Regions from separate parts of the Exiguobacterium sp. UBA3968 genome, predicted to be linked through region 1. Evidence: riboswitches for the same ligand, from Rfam matches in the RefSeq annotation. Region 1 holds a riboswitch; the other holds the start of a gene.

Region 1 (5,787 bases):
TCATTGGTGTAGGATTACGTGCACCGTTTGAACCAGACTTAGATGGTGGATTCCCGTTCGATGAAGATGTTAAAGCATTCGTCAGTGCCGTTCTCGAGCGCTCAAGCATGCTTGGTCTTCGTGGGGAAATCACGTCGAAATACTTGACGCGTCTTGGTTTTCGCGAAGGCATTGATCATCGTGTCATCGGATGTCCTTCGATGTACGCGTTTGGTCGCGACTTACATATTCGTGAAACGAACATTACGCCCGAGTCGATGATTACGGTCAACTCGTCACGTTTAGCACCACAAAATGTTCTTGATTTCATTACGCGCGGAATGGAAGAGTATCCGAATCATTACTTCATTCCCCAATGGATGAAGGAACTGAAATTGACGTATACAGGAACGCATCCGATCGCAGATTTGTCCGTGACGAACTATCCGGTGAAGATGTCGGATCCTGCTTACATGAACGATCGTGTTCGTTTCTTCTTGAACGCACAAACATGGTTCGATTTCATCGGGCAGGCAGACCTCAGTTTTGGTGCGCGCTTGCATGGAAATATCACAGCAACGCTTGCGGGTACGCCGAGTATCCTCATTCCAAAGGATGCACGAATGCGCGAACTAACGGATTATCATCAGTTGACGCATATTTGGGCGAACGACATCAAAGCGGATACACAATTATCCGACGTCGTAGCCAATGCTGATTTCCAAAGTCCAGTACGTGTTCAAGCACGTAACTTCGACAACTTCGTTGATTTCTTGAACGTGAATGATCTTGAACACATTTATCAAGAGACGAACTATCCTGAGAATGTACCGTTTGACCGTCAAATGGCGCAAGCGGAACTACTTCCACCGGTTCAACCGATTTCTGGCGTGAGTCTCGAAGAAGCAGTAGCTCGTTTCGAACGCTTCTTCCCAGAACAAGTGAAAAAAATCGCAGATACACAAATAAAGGCAAAAGAGAAATTAGCCGAAAAAGATAAAAAAATCGCGGATGCGCAAAAACAGGCAAAAGCGCAATTGGCCGAAAAAGATAAGAAAATCAAAGCATTGCAGAAACAGACAACGACGACTCAAAAAGATCAAGAAATTGCGGCGCTCAAAGCACAACTGGCTGCTCAAACGAAGAAAATGAAGCATCAGCAAGGAACATTGAACCGGAAAGCGGTTCGGGCAGCCTTAAAAACAGCGGATTTATTTGCTAAAAAATAAAACGTTCTAACATTCCGGATCATTACGATACGGAATGTTTTTTGGTAGGAGTATTCTGAATTGCGTTGACAATTCGGAAAAGACTTGATAGGGTTAGGAACAATTACATACTTATCCAGAGAGGTGGAGGGACTGGCCCTATGAAACCTCAGCAACAGGTCGAAAGATACTGTGCTAATTCCTGCGGGTGTTGCACCCGATCGATAAGATTTCCGAATTGTCGACCGACGCATCCGTGAGGATGCGTTTTTTGTTTGAAATAGGTGGAACGAGGAGGAAATGGATTCATGAAAACGAGCGGAGCTTTTCGACGCAAGATGGAATCACGTCATCTGATCATGCTGTCGTTAGGAGGCGTCATTGGAACAGGATTATTTTTAAGTACAGGTTATACGTTGGAACAAGCGGGACGTGTCGGAACGATTTTGTCGTATTTGATCGGAGCCGTCGTCGTCTACTTAGTCATGCTAAGTCTTGGCGAACTCGCTGTACACATGCCGGAAACCGGATCATTCCATAAGTACGCAACGAAGTATATCGGACCCGGTACCGGTTATACGGTGGCCTGGCTCTACTGGCTGACGTGGACGGTCGCCCTTGGTTCAGAATTCACGGCAGCAGGCATTTTAATGCAACGTTGGTTCCCGTCGATTCCAGTCTGGGTGTTCAGTGCATTATTCGCTGCGATGATCCTTGGTATCAACGTCTTGAAGGTCCGCGTATTTGCTGAAGTCGAGTTTTGGTTCTCCGCCATTAAGGTCGTAACGATCATTGCTTTCATTTTACTTGGTGCGGGAGCCATCGTTGGCTTCATCCCATTACAAGATGGTAGCCCAGCACCATTCTTTTCTTCCTTAACGGAAGGAGGATTGTTTCCAAATGGAGCATTTGCGATCTTCATGACGATGCTTGCTGTGAACTTTGCTTACTCAGGAACGGAATTGATCGGCGTCGCAGCGGGTGAAGCGGTCGATCCGAAGCGGACGATTCCGCTTGCGATCCGAACAACGATTTTGCGACTCGTCCTCTTTTTCGTCGGTACGATCATCGTATTAGCCGTCTTATTGCCAACGGAAGGGAAGGGCGTGCTCGAAAGTCCGTTCGTTGCGGTGTTCGAACGAATCGGAATTCCGTATGCGGCAGACGTGATGAACTTCGTCATTCTGACAGCGATCTTGTCGGCAGCGAACTCTGGGCTTTACGCTGCCTCCCGGATGCTTTGGTCGCTTGCGAACGAACGCATGATTCCGCGCTTCTTCGCCCAGGTGACGCCCAGTGGGGTTCCACTTCGAGCTGTATTGTTCAGCATGCTTGGCGGAGGACTTGCTTTGCTGTCTAGCATCTATGCAGCAGGAAGTGTCTATATTGCGCTCGTCTCGATTTCCGGCCTTGCTGTCGTCGTCGTCTGGATGAGTATCAGCGTTGCGCAGTATCGCTTCCGGAAACAATTCCTCCGCGAAGGGCATACGGTCGACGAATTGGTCTATCGTACACCACTCTTTCCATTGGTACCGATCGCCGCTTTCGTCGTCTGTTTGATTTCCCTGATTGGTATCGGATTTGATCCGACGCAACGAGTCGCCTTGTATTGCGGTATCCCATTCATCGTGATCTGTTATGTCGTTCATGCGTTCACGAATTCTTCTCAGAAACGGAGTGTTGAAGATGTCCCGAATCAAAAATCCAGTTGATCAACGATTACAGGAAGTTCCTTTCCTAATTTTAGATGGTGCGCTTGCGACTGAACTCGAACAAAAGGGATTCGACCTGAACGATCCACTCTGGTCAGCACGCCTCTTAATCGAAGCACCGGAACAGATTGAGCGTGTCCATCACGATTACTTTGAAGTGGGCGCCGATGTTGCGATCACCTCAAGCTATCAAGCAAGTATCGAAGGATTCAAGCAACGTCACATCACGACCGAGGAAGCACAAGCGTTAATTCGACAAACGGTTACCTTAGCGCAAGATGCACGGACGCGTAGCGGAAAGAGTGCCGCATTGATTGCGGGATCAGTTGGTCCTTATGGTGCCTACTTAGCAGATGGTTCTGAGTATCGCGGTCATTATGGTGTGTCAGCAGATGTGCTAGAAGCCTTCCACAGACCGCGCATCGAAGCCTTGATTGAAGCGGGGGCTGATCTGCTGGCATTCGAGACGATTCCGTCGCTTGAGGAAGCTGTCGTGTTGTTCGGGATTCTCGAAGCGTTCCTGGAAGTATCTGCTTGGCTGACGTTCTCGCTTCAAGATGCGACGCACATCAGTGAGGGAACACCGCTTGCGATATGCATCGAGACAATCGGACAGCATCCGCAACTTGCAGCAATCGGTGCAAATTGTTTTCCAGCATCCTACGCGACCGACTTCATCCGTCACGTTAAGACGTTGACGAGTGTTCCAATCATCGTCTATCCGAACTCCGGTGAAGTCTATGATCCGGTCGCAAAGACGTGGTCGGGTACGAATCAGTGCACGTCGTTCCAAGCCATCGCAAAGACATGGTATGAAGCTGGAGCACGATTGATTGGCGGTTGTTGTAGAACTTCACCGGAACATATCGCGCAAATTCGTTCGGTTTGCCAGGTTTCTCATACGTGATGAATGATGACGAAAAAACGGACACGAAATCGATTGATTTCGTGTCCGTTTTTTTAATGGTGTGATTCCATTACCGTTCGCGCAAGGCGCGATTGAATTGTTGCAATAGGCGTCCGAAATCTTCTGCATCATCCGCTGGCCAGTCTGTCAGTAGACGTTCGATGCTCGCGAGACGTGCGGTTCGGTAGATGGTGAGTTCTTGTTGTCCTTTATCTGTAATATGATAGAAGAAGGCTCGCCCATCTGTCGGATCTTTTACTTTTTCAACGAGTTGCTTCTGATCGAGTGCCGCTGCTTGGCGACTGACGGTCGAGACATCGAGCTGAAGTTCACGGGCAAGTGTTTTAACACCGACGTTGCCGGAATCCGCTAATTGTCGCAGTAAGAGATAAGAAGCACGGTCCAAATTACGATTGTCTGCCGTCGCCGTCGTTAAGCGCCGGATCAGGATCGCTAACTCGAGTTCAATGGTTTCGAGTGATTGTTGAGACATCGGGTATCTCCCCTTTCAAAAAAAGTCTCTCTGTCCCTCATGATTACCCAATGTGGATAAGCTGTCAATGCGAAAAGCAAGAGGCTTGACAGAGTTGTAGTTGTATTATACAATCATTTTTGTTCTTTTAATTGTATCATACAACTTTCGTAGATGAGAAACGAACGACAAAGGAGAATTCAGATGAAAGCTTATGAGTCGATGAAACAAGAGGTCATTACGGTAAACGATACAGATCTGATTCGTACGGTCATCGAACGATTCATTCAATCTGGTATTAGCGGCGTACCCGTCATCAATGCCGAGCAAGAGGTCGTCGGTTATATCAGTGACGGAGATATCATGCGCGCGATCGGAAAACACAAGGACATCATCGTCGATACATTCTTATATGTAGATGTCATCAAAGGAGACGAAGAAGATTATGAAGATCGAATTCGTCATATCTTGAATCGACCTGTCATGGAACTTGCACGCCGGAAGGTTGTAACAGCAGACGCTGATACAGAAATGGAAGAGATTGCAGCAACGCTCGGTTCAAAACGGATCAAAAAGCTTCCAATCCTTAAGGCAGGACGTCTTGTTGGGATCATTAGTCGAGGCGACGTCATCCGCCATTCGTTTAAACAGTTCATATAATACATTCAATAGAAAGAAGGGACACTATGGCACTTGCTGAAAAAACAACGACGCTTGAGCCGGAAACGGTATTAGCGGAAAGCAAACATGGATTATTCCATCAACCGGTTGCTGTTTGGGCAGTCTTTTTCGCCAGTATTACAGCATTCATGGGAATGGGCCTCGTCAATCCCGTGTTACCGACGATTGCCGAGAATTTAGAAGCGTCCAAAAGTGAAGTAACGCTCTTATTTACAAGTTATAACGCCGTCATGGCATTCGCGATGTTAATTACAGGCGCGATCTCATCACGGATTGGTCAAAAAGGAACATTAATGCTCGGGATCGCCGTCATCGCAACTGTTGCTGGTTTTGCTTCACAAGCAGACAGCATTTGGACGCTCGTCGCGTTACGCGGTGGATGGGGACTTGGGAACGCTTTGTTCGTTGCAACCGCACTTGCTGCGATCGTTTCGCTGTCGTCAGGCGGAACAGCAAAAGCCATCATTTTGTATGAAGCAGCCGTTGGTCTTGGGATTTCGATTGGACCGCTATTAGGCGGAACACTCGGTTCGATCACATGGCGCGCCCCATTCATGGGTGTTGCGACAATCATGGTCATCGCGTTTCTCGTCTTGCTCTTCTTGATGCCAAAACCAGCAGCATCTGCTGAACCAAAACAAAAGTTATCATTAAAAGCACCGTTCCAAGCGATGAAGCATCGTTCGCTCTTGACACTCGGAATCGTCGCAGCACTTTATAACGTTGGGTTCTTTACGATCATGGCCTATGCACCATTCGTCATGAAACTACCAGCGAAAGGACTCGGATTCGTATTCCTCGGTTGGGGGATGTTGCTTGCGATCACAT
Region 2 (5,787 bases), on a different contig from region 1:
GAACACGATAAGCGCTCCATTGATTGTCCAAAGAATCGAGTACTCGGAAATCGTGACACCGAGCGATTTCGTATGGACAGCAAAGGTCCCTTGCCATTGCACATAAACGAACCAAAGTAAGGCATAACCGATCGAAACGAGCAACATCGTCCGTGCGGATCCGCGCGAAAGTGGTGTGCGTGTCGTTTCGATCTCGTCATGTGCCGCATGCATCCGCGCTGGCGCCTGAATCCAGGACAAACCGACAAACAAAATGATGGCAAAGACGATATAGAGAACGAGATTGGCGATGAAGATGTACTGAATCGAAAAAGCAGCAATTTGACCACTAACAGCTGTCCCGAGGGCTACACCGACGTTTTGCGCGACATAGATCGCATTAAAGGCGCGGCGTCCGCCTTCCGGCCAGATGACGCCCGTCATTGCGTAGATCGTTGGGAAAACCATCCCACCGACGAATCCAATCAATCCAAGCATCGCGACGTATCCAATATACGTCTGATGAAATAGCAACAAGCCGACGGAAGACAGGACAAGTCCGATGACACTGATGACAAGCGTCTTCTTTCCGCCGAGTCGGTCAAACGCTTTTCCGCCTAAGTAGTTCCCAACGATTGCTAAGGCTGAGTTGACGAATAACGCCATTCCGGCTTTTGTCATCGACTCCCCTAAATATTCATGAATATATAATGTATTGAACGGCCATAAAAAAGAGGATCCCGTCGTATTGATGGCCATCGCAAGGACGAGGATCCAGACCGCTTTTGGTAATTTTGGCATACCTTTGGTCCTCCTATTTCATTCTCAACCTTGCCACTTTACGCAATCCCTCCCCCGCCTGTCAAGCCACTTCACTTTTCGTCAATGACTCAAAAGATGGTATAATGCAGGAGGAATCATACATACGATGATCATGTATAAAGAGAAAAACAGCCCATAGGAACAGGAGTCTATGCCATGTCACTTGCCCGTGTACTACCTTATACGAAACAATTACTGGAGTCCGTCATCGAACCTGGTGACTGCGTCGTCGATATGACTGCCGGAAATGGACATGATACGCAGTTCTTAGCAGAATGCGTCGGTCCAGAAGGTAGAGTCCTTGCGTTCGACGTCCAAGCTCAAGCCATCGAGGAATCGACACGACGTCTCGACGAAGCCGGAATGTTAGAACGCGTCGATCTTTATCACGAAAGTCACATCCATGTTGGTGCGCGTCTTTCGGACGAACGACGGCCTGTTCGTGCCGGCGTCTTCAATCTCGGATACTTGCCTGGAAGTGATAAATCGATCACGACGACAGGTGAAGAGACGCTTGAAGCACTCGACGCTCTCCTCCCGGTACTTGCACCTGGTGGTCTTGTCGTCCTTGTCGTCTATCACGGTCATCTTGAAGGAAAACGGGAACGCGATGCTGTCCTAGATTACGTCACAGCCCTTGATCAGCAAGGTTATGCCGTTCTTCAGTACCGCTTCTTGAATCAACAGAATCATCCACCGTTCATCATCGCGATCGAGAAAAAAGTGCGCTGACAGTAGAAATAAAGAAGTGATGGCTTCCGCTATGGAAACCATCACTTCTTTCATTCTTCGACTAATTTAAAAAACAACAATAATTTTTCCGCAAACCGTGTATTCAACCGTTCAAAGCTGAAATGCGGGAAACCGTGTAGACGTTGTAAGTAAATCTGATCGCCACCCATTTTCCGACATACTTCGAGTGTCAGTTTGACGTCTGCGAACTGATCGTCTGGTGCATAAAAACAAGCCAAGTTTACACGAGGCAGTTTTTTTCGTTCCTCGTCATGTACGACGATCTCTTCTTCGATTTCCCGGTACTGCGCATACGTCAGTTCACCGATGCGAACGGTATCTTCCGTACTTTGACCAAACGGCAACGTACCGAGTGGCGCATCGGGACGGAAACGATCAAACGCACTCGCGAAGACTTGTTTGACACCTCCGAGTTGTTTCGACGGATGCCAATCAAACAATGGTGAAACGAACGCAAGACTTGCGACTGGTAGTTCATATTCTTGCAACAGACGATTGACGACGAGTGCCCCCATGCTACAGGCGATGATATGAATCGGTAGCTTTCGTTTTCCTGCTTCGCGTAATGCTTCTTTTAACAGTTGACCGTGCTCTTCAAACGAAATGCGACGTGGTGCGTCGACGAGTAGCACTTCATACTCTCTTTCGAGTACTCGAATCAAAGCTTCACTCGGACGGGCACGCAGTTGTAACGGATAGACTAATACGATGATTCCTGTTGGTTGTTCAACCACAAACTCACCTCTTCACTTCATACTTCCTTTTCACGATACCTTATTTCAAACGCAAACGAAACCGTCCCGAGACGGATTTCACGAGGCAACATGGCGAAGACGAACGACTGATTCCGCTTGCCCAAACACTTCTTCCGTCATCTCACTAAGTTCTTCAAAACCAAATGAGGTCAGGAATTGACGCGCTTTATAGTTACGTGCTTCCACGTAGACTTCGAGTGGGACGGCTCCTTGTCGTTCGAGTTCACGAATCAGACGTCTTCCGATTCCGTTTTGCTGATATTCCGGCAAGACGTAAAGCCGAATGATCTCCCATGTTCCTTCGACATCAACAGCATGAATGAAACCGACGATTTCCTCGTCGATGATTCCGACATAAAAATACTCTCCCCGTGCTTCTTCCGCCGTCCGGATCGCACGAACGACTTCTTCTTGCGGATACGCCTCCTGCACGAAATGCGCTTTCGAACGTTCGGAATAGATTTCTTCATACGTATCCAACCAAGATGTGATAGCAATGTCATGAATACGTCCTGCATCAGCTGGAATAGCTTCGCGTATTTCCATAATCGGAACCCCCCTTTATACTCATACAAATCGACTCATGTACTTTTACCCTTTTCTAGAAAAAACATTCGTTTCCTGCAAAGTTCCGCGGAAACAAAAAAGCCCGAAAACCCACGTAGGATTTCCGGACTTTTTGATTATGCGAAACGTTTTGCTTGTTCTTCAAGAACTGCTGCTTTATCTGTTTGCTCCCATGGAAGCTCAACATCTGTACGACCGAAGTGACCGTATGCAGCTGTTTGACGATAGATCGGACGACGGAGATCAAGCATGTTGATGATTCCAGCCGGACGAAGATCGAAGTTTTCAGCAACCAATTCGACGAGTTGTGCTTCAGGAAGTTTTCCTGTGCCGAATGTATCAACTGCGATTGATACAGGGTGCGCGACACCGATTGCGTACGCAAGTTGAACTTCTGCTTTGTCTGCAAGACCTGCAGCAACGAGGTTCTTCGCGACGTAACGTGCTGCGTATGCAGCTGAACGGTCGACTTTTGTTGGATCTTTACCTGAGAATGCTCCACCGCCGTGGCGTGCGTATCCACCATACGTATCAACGATGATCTTACGACCAGTCAATCCAGCATCTCCTTGTGGTCCGCCAATGACGAAACGACCAGTTGGGTTGATGAAGAATTTCGTTGCTGCGTCGATGTATTCAGCCGGGATGACCGGTGTGATGACGTGTTCTTTCAAATCAGCTTGGATTTGCTCAAGCGTAACTTCTTCCGCATGTTGTGTCGAGATGACGATCGTATCGACACGAACCGGCTCGTTGTTCTCGTTGTATTCGACCGTGACTTGTGTTTTTCCGTCCGGACGAAGGTAGTCGAGTTGACCGTTTTTACGCACTTCTGCCAAACGGCGTGCGAGACGGTGCGAAAGCGAAATTGGAAGTGGCATGAGTTCTGGTGTTTCTTTCGTTGCGTAACCGAACATAAGACCTTGGTCTCCTGCACCGATTGCATCGATTTCTGCATCAGACATGCTACCTTCACGTGCTTCAAGCGCTTGGTCGACACCAAGAGCGATATCTGCTGATTGCTCATCGATCGATGTCAATACAGCACATGTATCCGCATCGAAACCGTATTTCGCGCGTGTGTAGCCGATTTCACGAATCGTTTCACGAACGACTTTTGGAATGTCGACGTAAGTGGATGTCGTGATCTCACCTGCAACGAGAACGAGACCTGTTGTAACAGAAGTTTCTGCCGCAACACGTGCGTTTGGATCCGCTGCAAGAATCGCATCGAGGATTGAATCCGAAATTTGGTCACAGATTTTATCTGGATGACCTTCAGTGACTGACTCCGACGTGAATAGTCGGCGATTAAGGTTTGTCATGTATGACCCTCCCAAAAAAGAATTTGACGGTGTACTCATTTCCCCTAGTTGAGTGGGACGGTAAAATGAAAAAAACCTTTCCAAGTCCAAAAAATGGTCAGGGAAAGGTTGTGCGTTCTTCCTTTACCCTCTTATCGTTCGAAGTGTTTACTTCGCTTCAGGAGAGCACCTTTTCCCTCATTAATATATGAATTAATGTAGGACGGTTGCCGGGTTTCTTCGGGCCTTGTTCCCTCCACCTGCTCAGAATAAGAGTATCCGTTACGAATTACATGATATAAAGTTGTACCTACTCTGTCAAGCAAGGTTTCAAATTCTAGTCGAAACTTTTTAAAAGAGATGTTAAACTATTAATGCTGAAAGCGTTTCCAGATAAATAGAAATCAGCACCAGAAAATGATTGCGCTCCCTTTAGTATGTCATATATAATGAATGTGTCATACTAAATGCAGTGAGCCAAAACCAACGTAGGGGAAAGGTGGGGTCAGGATGCCGATGACGGTCCTGAATATCGAAGAACTACTCAAGAAAGAGCATGTGTTCAAACAACTATCTGTTGCTGAACTTGTCGAACATGCGATTCGAAACGAAGAAGGTGTCCTTGCTGAGAACGGCGCACTATCTGTAGAAACGGGGAAATTTACAGGTCGTTCACCAAAAGATAAGTTCATCGTCCGTGATTCTTCCTGCGAGTCTCACATTGATTGGGGTCATGTTAACCAACCGATGGATGGAGACAAATTTGAACAATTGTTACAAAAGGTTCTTCGTTACATGAACGAGGCCGATCAGCTCTACTACACAGAAGCTGCTGCTGGGGCAGATACGCACTTCACCCTTCCGGTTCGTGTGCTCACACAATACGCTTGGCATAACCTGTTTGCCAAACAACTCTTTTTACGCGAGTATCCTGAAGTGGCTGCCTTCGAACCGTTCACGGTCGTCTACGCGCCACATTTCAAAGCAGATCCTACCGTTGACGGAACGAATTCCGAGACATTCATCGCCATGTCGTTCGAACACCGGATCGTCTTGATCGGCGGAACCGAATATGCGGGCGAAATCAAAAAATCGATCTTTTCTGTCATGAACTACCTCTTACCACAAGAAAATGTCCTTTCGATGCACTGTTCAGCAAACGTCGGACACGAAGGCGACGTCGCCTTGTTCTTCGGTCTATCCGGTACTGGTAAGACCACCCTGTCAGCAGACGATAGCCGTCAATTGATCGGTGACGATGAGCATGGTTGGTCGCATGACGGCGTCTTCAACATTGAAGGTGGATGTTATGCGAAGACGGTCAATCTGTCACGCGAAAAAGAACCGCAAATTTTTGATGCGATCCGTTTCGGAACTGTCCTTGAAAACGTCGTGCTCGATGAATCTCGTCATCCTGATTATGATGACACATCGTTGACAGAAAATACACGTGCTGCTTATCCGATCACAGCGATCGATAACATCGCTGTTCCATCACGGGCTGGTCATCCGAAGACGATTGTCTTCTTGACGGCTGATGCGTATGGCGTCTTGCCTCCGATCAGTAAATTGACGAAAGAACAAGCGATGTATCATTTCCTATCAGG

Evidence for each region. A riboswitch is a leader RNA that binds a small molecule or an ion and turns the genes downstream of it on or off. The one in region 1 is predicted to bind S-adenosylmethionine.
Region 2: linked by a shared signal. The riboswitch ahead of metK (methionine adenosyltransferase) and the one ahead of B3S86_RS13615 (amino acid permease) in region 1 are both predicted to bind S-adenosylmethionine.

Annotation. Positions count from the first base shown of each region.
Region 1 covers NZ_DGCW01000007.1:168,037-173,823, reverse strand. Annotated here, with positions in the region: gene B3S86_RS13620 (polysaccharide pyruvyl transferase family protein) at 1-1,208, shown strand, start outside; SAM riboswitch class I at 1,317-1,418, shown strand; gene B3S86_RS13615 (amino acid permease) at 1,496-2,899, shown strand; gene mmuM (homocysteine S-methyltransferase) at 2,874-3,806, shown strand; gene B3S86_RS13605 (MarR family winged helix-turn-helix transcriptional regulator) at 3,877-4,299, opposite strand; gene B3S86_RS13600 (CBS domain-containing protein) at 4,483-4,938, shown strand; gene B3S86_RS13595 (MFS transporter) at 4,965-5,787, shown strand, end outside.
Region 2 covers NZ_DGCW01000005.1:1,634,840-1,640,626, forward strand. Annotated here, with positions in the region: gene B3S86_RS10205 (MDR family MFS transporter) at 1-780, opposite strand, end outside; gene B3S86_RS10210 (class I SAM-dependent methyltransferase) at 937-1,533, shown strand; gene B3S86_RS10215 (serine aminopeptidase domain-containing protein) at 1,584-2,288, opposite strand; gene B3S86_RS10220 (GNAT family N-acetyltransferase) at 2,367-2,855, opposite strand; gene metK (methionine adenosyltransferase) at 2,993-4,201, opposite strand; SAM riboswitch class I at 4,330-4,456, opposite strand; gene pckA (phosphoenolpyruvate carboxykinase (ATP)) at 4,691-5,787, shown strand, end outside.